Regions from separate parts of the Streptomyces sp. NPDC018263 genome, predicted to be linked through region 2. Evidence: riboswitches for the same ligand, from Rfam matches in the RefSeq annotation. Region 2 holds a riboswitch; the other holds the start of a gene.

Evidence for each region. A riboswitch is a leader RNA that binds a small molecule or an ion and turns the genes downstream of it on or off. The one in region 2 is predicted to bind cyclic di-AMP.
Region 1: it holds a riboswitch for cyclic di-AMP, as region 2 does, so the genes downstream of both, ACZ3HQ_RS12395 (M23 family metallopeptidase) here and ACZ3HQ_RS17725 (transglycosylase family protein) in region 2, are expected to answer to the same signal.

What each region holds. Positions count from the first base shown of each region.
Region 1 is NZ_JBVHFA010000003.1:676,424-681,267, forward strand. It holds gene ACZ3HQ_RS12375 (peptidoglycan recognition protein family protein) at 1-225, opposite strand, end outside; gene ACZ3HQ_RS12380 (SCO4225 family membrane protein) at 399-1,022, opposite strand; gene ACZ3HQ_RS12385 (dihydrofolate reductase family protein) at 1,174-2,307, shown strand; tRNA gene ACZ3HQ_RS12390 (tRNA-Met) at 2,373-2,446, shown strand; cyclic di-AMP (ydaO/yuaA leader) riboswitch at 2,724-2,892, shown strand; gene ACZ3HQ_RS12395 (M23 family metallopeptidase) at 2,902-3,930, shown strand; gene ACZ3HQ_RS12400 (aldo/keto reductase) at 4,007-4,844, shown strand, end outside.
Region 2 is NZ_JBVHFA010000005.1:463,582-468,425, forward strand. It holds gene ACZ3HQ_RS17710 (nucleoside triphosphate pyrophosphohydrolase) at 1-476, shown strand, start outside; gene ACZ3HQ_RS17715 (cytochrome P450 family protein) at 595-1,962, shown strand; gene ACZ3HQ_RS17720 (transglycosylase family protein) at 2,086-3,111, shown strand; cyclic di-AMP (ydaO/yuaA leader) riboswitch at 3,314-3,492, shown strand; gene ACZ3HQ_RS17725 (transglycosylase family protein) at 3,497-4,207, shown strand; gene eno (phosphopyruvate hydratase) at 4,531-4,844, shown strand, end outside.

The DNA of each region.
Region 1 (4,844 bases), on a different contig from region 2:
CCAGCTCACTCCGAGCATGCTGAACGGCTTGGTGTCCCGCTGCGCCAGCGTCGCGCCCGTCCCGTCCCCCCGGACGTCCAGCGCGGCCGACCGCACCCGGTCCCGTACCGGGGCGGCGGCCTTCCCCGCGTGCCCGGAGTCCCCGCCGCTCACCCCCTGGACGACCAACGTCCCGCACACGGCCGCCGCGACGACCGCGCCCGTCCCCCACCAACGTGCCCTCATACCGGCTCGAATGCCTTTCCTCTGCGGTGACTGGTCTCCGGATGCTTCACGACGCCCCCATAAGCAGGGGGAGTGGGTGAAGAAGACGACCAAAAGACGCACCGTAACTGATGAGGTCATGCCATCCGTTGGCTTATACAGTTTTTTCCCTGGCCCATACCTGACCGTGGGTTTCAGCGCCGCAGCGCACCCGCCAGCCGGCCGAGCAGTACGGCGTTGCAGAGGCCGGCCAGGGCGGTGCCGGCGGTGAAGATCACCAGGCTCAGGGCGCCGTCCCCCAGGGGCCCGGCCACCGTGATGGCGAGGATGCTGAGCGGTGCCGTGGCGATCAGCGGCCAGATCCCGGCGAAACCGGGGTCGGGCGACAGGCACACGGTGTAGAGGAAGAACCCGATCGCGGCCGCGACCACGGCGAGGTAGCCCCGCGCGAGCCAGTTGTCCACGGCCGGCGCCAGCAGGGCCCGCACCCGCTGCCGGGGAGGCGCGCCGGCGGATCTGGAGGCGAGGGCGCCGAGTGCGGCGGCGTTCGCGAGGGCGCCCAGCAGGAGCAGCCCGACCCAGAAACCGGTGGCCAGCACCTCCACCACCAGGCTGCCCTCGGTACCGGGACCGAACGGGAAGGCCATGCCCAGGAAGGAGAGCGGAGCGGTGAGCATCATCGGGTCCAGCCCGAACCCGCCCTCCGGGAAGGCGAACATGCCGATGACGGAGGCGGCGAGCACCGCGAGATAGCCCCGCGAGAGCCAGTTGCCGGTGGCGAGGGTGAAGAGGCGGCGGGGGCGGACGGCGTGCGGCATCGAGGTCTCCTTCTGTTCGGTGATCCCACAGTGGGGCCGGGCCGCGCGCCGGGGATGAGTAGCCGTACTCATCCCTGCCTGGGCAAGCCGCACACCGGTACGGAGTACAAAGGGGTGCACGCCCGTAGCCCAGAGTCCGGAGAGCGCGTCGATGCCCTACCCCCATGTCCTGCTGTCCGCCGCCGTCTCGCTCGACGGTTACCTGGACGACACCGGCCCCGAGCGGCTGCTGCTGTCCAGCCCCGCCGACTTCGACCGGGTGGACGCGGTACGGGCCTCGGTGGACGCGATCCTCGTCGGCGCCGGGACCATCCGCGCCGACAACCCCCGGCTCCTGGTCAACTCGCCCGAGCGGCGGGCCGCGCGGGTGGCCGAGGGGCGGACGGAGTACCCGCTGAAGGTGACCGTGTCCGGCTCGGGCGACCTCGACCCGGATGCCAATTTCTGGCACTCCGGCGGCGAGAAGCTCGTCTGCACGACCGACGCGGGCGCGCGGCGGGCCTCCGCCCTCCTCGGTGACACCGCCGATGTGGTGGCGCTCGGCACCGCCCTCGACTGGCGCGCGCTGCTGGCCCACCTGTACGAGGTGCGCGGAGTGCGCCGGCTGATGGTGGAGGGCGGCGGCACCGTGCACACCCAGCTCCTCCAGCAGGGCCTCGCCGACGAACTCCAGCTCGTCCTCGCCCCGCTCTTCGTCGGCGACCCGGCCGCCCCCCACCTCTTCGGCCCCGGCGCCTACCAGGGCGGCCGGCTGCGGCTGACCGACACCCGCCGGATCGAGGACGTCGTCCTGATGCGGTACGAGCCCACCGCCCCCGGCACCGGCCCGCTGGACACCGCCGCCGACCGGCACTGGCTGCGCACCGCCTGCGAGCTGGCCGCGCTCTGCCCGCCCTCGGACACGGCCTTCAGCGTCGGCGCGGTCGTCGTCGCGGCGGACGGCACCGAGCTGGCGCGCGGCCACTCCCGCGAGGGCGGCGATCCGGTGGTCCACGCCGAGGAGGCCGCGCTCGCCAAGCTGGACCCGGCCGACCCGCGGCTGCCCGGCGCCACCGTCTACAGCAGCCTGGAGCCCTGCGCCCACCGCGCCTCCCGGCCCGTGCCGTGCGCCGGGCTGATCCTCGCGGCGGGGGTACGCCGGGTGGTCACCGCCTGGCGCGAGCCGGACACCTTCGTCACCGCGGCCGACGGCTCGGGGGTGCTCGCCGCGGGGGGCGTTCAGGTGGTGACGGTGCCCGAGTGCGCCGCTCTCGCACAGGAGCCGAACGCTCACCTTCCGCACTGAGGCCCACGTCACGGCGGGGTGTGTGCGCCGCGTCCCGCGGATGACGTATGCTTGAGACACAACGACGCGGGGTGGAGCAGCTCGGTAGCTCGCTGGGCTCATAACCCAGAGGTCGCAGGTTCAAATCCTGTCCCCGCTACTGAAGACTCAGGGCCGGAATCCAGTAAACGGATTCCGGCCCTGAGTGTTTTCCGGCCCCGAGTTGCTCCGGGGGCGGCTGGTGTTTTTGAGTCACCAGCAAAACTCCTGTGACTCCTGAAGCGCGGTCAACTCGCCCTCTTCGTACCGTTCCTGACCGATAAGCACCCCGTCGGATCGTCAAACGATCAAGCTGGACGGGCTTGGAATCCAGTGCGCGTGTCTATTAACGTTCGATAACGCAGCGCGGTCGTTACAGCCGTCAGCAGAGACGGCGCCGTGCGCACACGCCGAATCCCGCAAGGGAACCGGGGACCCACCACTCTGGGGTGAATCGCGTCCCGATCCGCCGTGCACCACTCTCGGAGCACGCCGGGTTTACGCGCGTAGGAGACCTTCCTGCTCCGAACCCGTCAGCTAACCCGGTAGGCGGAGGAGGGAAAGGAGTGCGCCCGCGTGGCGTCCAACCGGCCTGCCCCACAAGCCCCGTTCGCGCCGGACGCGAGTGAGCCCTTTGCCTACGGCGCCCCTCGTGCCGAGGACGGCGCGTGGGAGGAATGGAACCCCACCGAGGAGTCTCTACCCGCCGTACGCGGCCGGCACCGCGTGGCCAAGCAGCGCGGCGGCGGACTCGCCCGCAGCTCCACCGTCCTCGGCGTCGGTGTCATCGCCGCCGTCGGCGCGGGTGGCATGGCGAGCGCCAACACCGGCAAGCCGCCCGTGTCCATCGCGCTGCCCGACCTGCCCTCCGTGGACTCCCTGATCGACGGGCACCACGCGGAGGCGCCCGCCGCCTCCCTCGCCGGGGTCGCCACCGCCACGGCCACCGCCGCGAGCGACGACTCCACCGCCGACGCGGGCGAGGCGCTGCGCAGCCGGATCATGGCCCAGGCCGAGCGGCAGCAGACCAAGGCCGACAGCCGGGCCACCGCGGCGGCCGTCGCCAAGGCCGACCAGCAGGCCGCCGACGCCGCCGCCAAGGCCGCGAAGGAAGCCTCCGAGAAGGCCGCGGCGGCCAAGGAGAAGGCCGAGGCCGACGCCGAGAGGAAGGCCGAGGCCGACCGGCTCGCCGCGCTGGCCAAGCAGTACACGCTGCCGACCTCCTCGTACACGATCACCTCGGCCTTCGGGCAGGCCGGCTCGATGTGGTCCTCCGGGTACCACACGGGGCTCGACTTCGCGGCGCCCACCGGCACGCTGATCAAGGCGATCCACAGCGGCACGATCACCGAGGCCGGCTGGGCCGGGGCGTACGGCTACCGCACGATCCTCACCCTCGACGACGGCACCGAGCTGTGGTTCTGCCACCAGTCCTCGATCAGCGTCAGCGCGGGGCAGAAGGTGTCCACCGGCGAGGTCATCGGCCGGGTCGGCGCCACCGGCAACGTCACCGGGCCGCACCTGCACCTGGAGGTCCACCCCGGCGGCCAGCCCACCGGCATCGACCCCGGCGCCTGGCTGCGGGGCAAGGGGCTCACCCCCTGAGGGGTCCCCGCCGGGCTTGACCGGGTCCTTGCCCCGGAAGCGGAATGGACGGGGTCCGAGTGATCGTTGAGAAGACATGACTGCTTCTCTGCGCAAGCTCGGCTCCTCCTCCCTCGAGGTCTTCCCGCTCGCCCTCGGCGGCAACGTCTTCGGCTGGACCGCCGACCGGGACACGTCCTTCGCCGTCCTCGACGCGTACCGCTCCGCGGGCGGCAACTTCATCGACACCGCGGATTCCTACTCGGCCTGGGTCGAGGGCAACCAGGGCGGTGAGTCCGAGACGCTCATCGGGGAGTGGGTGCGGGCTCGGGGGGTTCGCGATCAGGTCGTCATCGCCACCAAGGTCAGCCAGCATCCCGAGTACAAGGGGCTGGGCGCGGCCAACATCAAGGCCGCGGCCGACGCGTCCCTGCGGCGTCTCGGTACCGATCACATCGATCTCTACTACACCCACTTCGATCAGCCCGATGTGCCCGTCGAGGAGATCATCGGGGCGCTGGACGAGCTGGTGCGGGCGGGGAAGGTGCGGTACATCGGCGCGTCCAACATCAGTGCCGAGCGGCTGAAGGAGTCGCTGGAGTTCTCCGAGCGGGCGGGGCTGGCTCGGTATGTCGCGCTTCAGCCGCACTACAACCTTGTGTCCCGTGACACGTACGAGGGGCCGCTGCAGGATGTCGCCGCTCGTGAGGGGCTTTCGGCCGTGCCGTACTTCGCGCTGGCGTCCGGGTTCCTGACCGGGAAGTACCGGGCGGGGGTGAAGGTGGAGAGTGCGCGGGCCGGGTCTGTGGCGAAGCACCTCGATTCGGAGCGGGGTCAGCGGGTGCTGGCCGCGCTGGACGAGGTCGCCTCGGCTCGGGGCACCGCTGTGGCTACGGTGGCGCTGGCGTGGCTGGCTGCTCAGCCGACGGTTGCCG
Region 2 (4,844 bases):
TGCTGCTCCAGGTCGTCTTCCACTCCCGCATCGCCGAGGAGGACGCGGAGGCACCCTTCTCCATCGACGACGTCGCCGGGGGCATCGTCGCCAAGCTGATCCACCGTCACCCGCACGTCTTCGGCGAGGAGGAGGCCGAGACCCCGGAGGACGTCAAGGCGCACTGGCTGCGCACCAAGGCCGAGGAGAAGCGGCGCAGCTCCGTCACCGAGGGCGTCCCCCTCGGCCAGCCCGGCCTCGCCCTCGCCGCCAAGCTGGCCTCCCGCGTCCGCACCGCCGGCCTGGACGTGCCGCTGCCCCAGGGCGACGGCATCGGATACGAACTGCTGGACCTGGCCGCCCGCGCCGAACAGGCGGGCGTCGACCCGGAAGCGGCCCTGAGAGCGGCAGCCCGCGTCTACCGGGACGCGATACGCACCGCCGAGGGCGTGCCCGCCCCGGACGCCGAGATCGACAAGGACGACGACACCGAGTAGCCCGGCCGGGCCGGCCCACACCGGCGGGGGCTCCCCACCAGCACAGAGCCGGCCGCGAGCAGACCAGGAGAAAGGAGCCGACCCGTCTCCACCCCGGCCCGCCGGATACCGTCGGGGAGTGACCCAGCCGCACCAGCCCACCCCCGACGACCCCACCCCCAGAGCCCCCGCCGAGGGTTCCGCCGAGGCCCCCGCCCAGGGGCCCGCCCCGGACCTCTTCACCTGGGAGTTCGCCGCCGACCCCTACCCCGCCTACGCCTGGCTCCGGGAGCACGCTCCCGTGCGCTGGACCAGGCTGCCCAGCGGAGTGGACGCGTGGCTGGTCACGCGGTACGCCGATGCCAAGCAGGCCCTGGCCGACCAGCGGCTCAGCAAGAACCCGGCGCACCACGCCGAGACCGCGCAGGCCAAGGGCAAGACCGGTATCCCCGGTGAGCGCAAGGCCGACCTGATGACCCACCTGCTGAACATCGACCCGCCGGACCACACCCGGCTGCGCCGGCTGGTCAGCAAGGCGTTCACCCCGCGCCGGGTCGCCGAGTTCGCGGGCCGGGTGCAGGAGCTGACGGACGACCTCATCGACCGGTTCGCCGAGAAGGGCTCGGCCGACCTCATCCACGAGTTCGCCTTCCCGCTCCCCATCTACGCCATCTGCGACCTGCTCGGCGTCCCGCGCGAGGACCAGGACGACTTCCGGGACTGGGCGGGCATGATGATCCGGCACGGCGGCGGGCCCAGGGGCGGGGTGGCGCGTTCGGTGAAGAAGATGCGGGGCTATCTCGCGGACCTCATCCACCGCAAGCGCCAGGCACTCCCCGCCGAGCCCGCGCCCGGCGAGGACCTCATCTCGGCGCTCATCCGGGCCTCCGACCACGGCGAGCACCTCACCGAGAACGAGGCCGCCGCCATGGCCTTCATCCTCCTGTTCGCCGGCTTCGAGACCACCGTCAACCTCATCGGCAACGGCACCTACGCGCTGCTCACCCACCCCGAGGAGCGCCGCAGGCTGGAGCTCTCGCTGGCGGCGGGGGAGACCGGCCTGCTCCAGACCGGGGTGGAGGAACTGCTGCGCTACGACGGGCCGGTGGAGCTGGCGACCTGGCGTTATGCCACCGAGCCGCTCACCATCGGCGGCCAGGACATCGCGGCCGGGGACCCGGTGCTGGTGGTCCTCGCCGCGGCGGACCGCGACCCGGAGCGGTTCGCCGACCCGGACCTGCTGGACCTCGGCCGCCGCGACAACCAGCACCTGGGGTACGGACACGGCATCCACTACTGCGTGGGCGCCCCGCTCGCCCGGCTGGAGGGCCAGACCGCGCTGGCCACCCTGCTCACCCGGCTGCCGGACCTCGCCCTGGCGGCCGATCCGGCCGAACTCCGCTGGCGCGGCGGGCTGATCATGCGTGGACTGCGGACACTGCCGGTGGAGTTCACACCGGTCGGTCCCCGTCGTGAAGGCGCACATGACGGGCGTTCAACTATGTGATCTTCACGTGATCTCTGCGGCATGAACTTGTGACAAGTGTTCGTCTGACGCTACGTTCACCCATCAGTGTGGCGCCGAGCACCACTTGCCACGCCGAAACGCTGTCGCACGAAAGGCAACCGCATGCTCTCCGGGAACGGTAGGCACCGTCGCCCCCGCCAGGCTCCGGCGCTCCTCGTCGCGGCGGGCGTGACCACGTCCGCCATCGCGATCCCGCTCCTCGGGGCGGCGAGCGCCAACGCGGCCGACGGCACCACCTGGGACAAGGTCGCCGAGTGCGAGAGCGGTGGCTCCTGGAGCGCCGACACCGGCAACGGTTACTACGGCGGCCTCCAGATATCCCAGGACGACTGGGACAAGTACGGCGGCACGCAGTACGCGGCCAGCGCCGACCAGGCCAGCCGTTCGCAGCAGATCTCGGTGGCCGAGAAGATCCTGGCCGACCAGGGCACCACCCACTGGGCCACCTGCGCCCTGCTCGCCGGACTCACCTCGAACTCCGGCTCGGTGGACGTCGACACGGGCGTGAGCGAGTCCCCCTCCGCCGGCCAGGGCGGCTCGGACAAGGACGCCGGCAAGTCGAGCGAGGCTCCCGACGCGGGTGCTTCGTCCGATGGTTCCGACTCGTCCGGACTGGGCAATTCCTCCCCGCCGTCCGACTTGTCCGACTCCTCCGCCAAGGAGACCGGCAAGCCGTCCCCGAGCGCCGGCGAGAAGGACGCCTCCGTCGACGCCGGGAAGGACGCCGGCGCCTCCCGCTCCGACGCGTCCGCGCCCCCGGCCGCCGACCCCGGCTACAAGGACGGCGGTTCGCCCTCCAGTGCCCCCGCGGCGGAGGACGACGAGTCCTGGGAGGACGGCGGCTCCTGGAGCCTCGTCGACACCGGCGACCTCGGCGGCGGCCGTCACCGGGGCGGCAACGCCGACGAGAGCGTGACGGAGGGTCAGCACACGGCCGGCACGGGCCGCCACGCCACCGCCTCTCCGGGCACCTACACCGTCCGCGCCGGTGACACGCTCGGGTCCATCGCCGACTCTCTGGACGTGGACGGCGGCTGGGAGGCCCTGTACTCCGCGAACAAGCAGGCCATCGGCGCGAACCCGAACCATGTCGACCCGGGTCAGACCCTCGAAGTGCCGGGCGAATAGGGCGAACAGACGGCGCACAGCGGCATTTGACGCCCCGCTATATTCTTATATGTCCTATTTGGCGAAAGTGTGGGATGACTCTCAGAAGACCTGATCGTCTTTGAATTTCGCCGCGCGGCATGTCTACGGTCGGGACCGCTCGTCACCACGAGCACCCGTGGCCGCAACGCCGAATCCTGCCAGCGGCCGTCGGGGACAACCGTCGCGTCAAGCGCCGTAGGCAGGAGCGGGGGACCCAAGGTAGGTGCCCGAACCGGTGACTGACACCGGGACGGGCTTGGGGTGGAGCCACGCCTTCCGGAAGTACCGGGGAGGGGTGGCCGGGCAACTCAACCGGCCCGAACCCGACAGCTCACCTCGCAGGCGTCGGTGAGGGGATCGATCCATGCTGTTCTCCAGCAAGGGCAAGCACCGTCGCCCGTCCAAGACCGTCCGTGTCCTCGCGCTCGCCGGTGTCGCCGGCGCGGCCGTCGCGGGCCCGGTGATGGCGTCGGGCAGCGCCTCCGCCGCCACCGGTTCCGAGTGGGACGCCGTCGCCCAGTGCGAGTCGGGCGGCAACTGGTCCATCAACACCGGCAACGGTTACTACGGCGGGCTCCAGTTCTCCGCCTCCACCTGGGCCGCGTACGGCGGCACGCAGTACGCCTCCACCGCCGACAAGGCGAGCAAGGAGCAGCAGATCACCGTCGCCGAGAAGGTGCTCTCCGCCCAGGGCAAGGGCGCCTGGCCGGTCTGCGGCACGGGTCTGTCCAGCACGCCGTACAGCGGTTCCGCCGCTCCGGCGAGCCCGGCTCCCTCCACGGACACCACGTCGGAGGACAAGGCCGCGGCCGACACCTCCGAGCGCACCGCCGACGACCAGGCCGCCTCCCGCTCCACCGAGCGTCCGGACGCGAGCAAGACCGTCACCACGCCGACCGGCGGCAAGGTCAAGAAGGGCGACGGCGAGTACAAGGTCGTCAAGGGCGACACGCTCAGCTCCATCGCCGCCAAGCACAAGGTCCAGGGCGGCTGGAAGAAGCTGTTCGACCTGAACAAGGACATCGTCGAGAAGGCCGACTTCATCTTCCCCGGCCAGATGCTCCACCTGAAGTAACCGCGACCCGCTCGGCGGCCCGGCCCCCGAACCGTCCGGCCTCCGAGCTTCCGGTCCCCTGACGGACCCCCCGCCCCGGTGCGCGTTCCCCCCGCGCGCCGGGGCGGTGCGCGTTCCCCGACCGGCCCGCCTCCCCGCCCGCAGCCTTTGCCCAGAACCCTTTGTTCCGGGCGGGAACAATGGGTACGGTCTCCCTGTCCCACCCCGTCCACGAGGCGGTCGGTCGACGGCCGACGCCCCTGGGACGGTTAGGCTCTAGACGCAAGGCGTGCCACCCGCGCACGCCCCGCACCCATCGCGTCACATCCATGAAGGAGATGCTCGTGCCGTCCATCGACGTCGTCGTAGCTCGGGAAATCCTGGACTCCCGAGGCAACCCCACGGTCGAGGTCGAGGTCGGCCTCGACGACGGCAGCACGGGTCGTGCCGCCGTCCCGTCCGGCGCCTCCACCGGTGCCTTCGAGGCCATCGAGCTGCGTGACGGTGACCCGAACCGCTACCAGGGCAAGGGTGTCGAGAAGGCCGTCCTCGCCGTCATCGAGCAGATCGGCCCGGAGCTGGTCGGCTACGACGCCACCGAGCAGCGCCTGATCGACCAGGCCATGTTCGACCTGGACGCCACCGACAACAAGGGCTC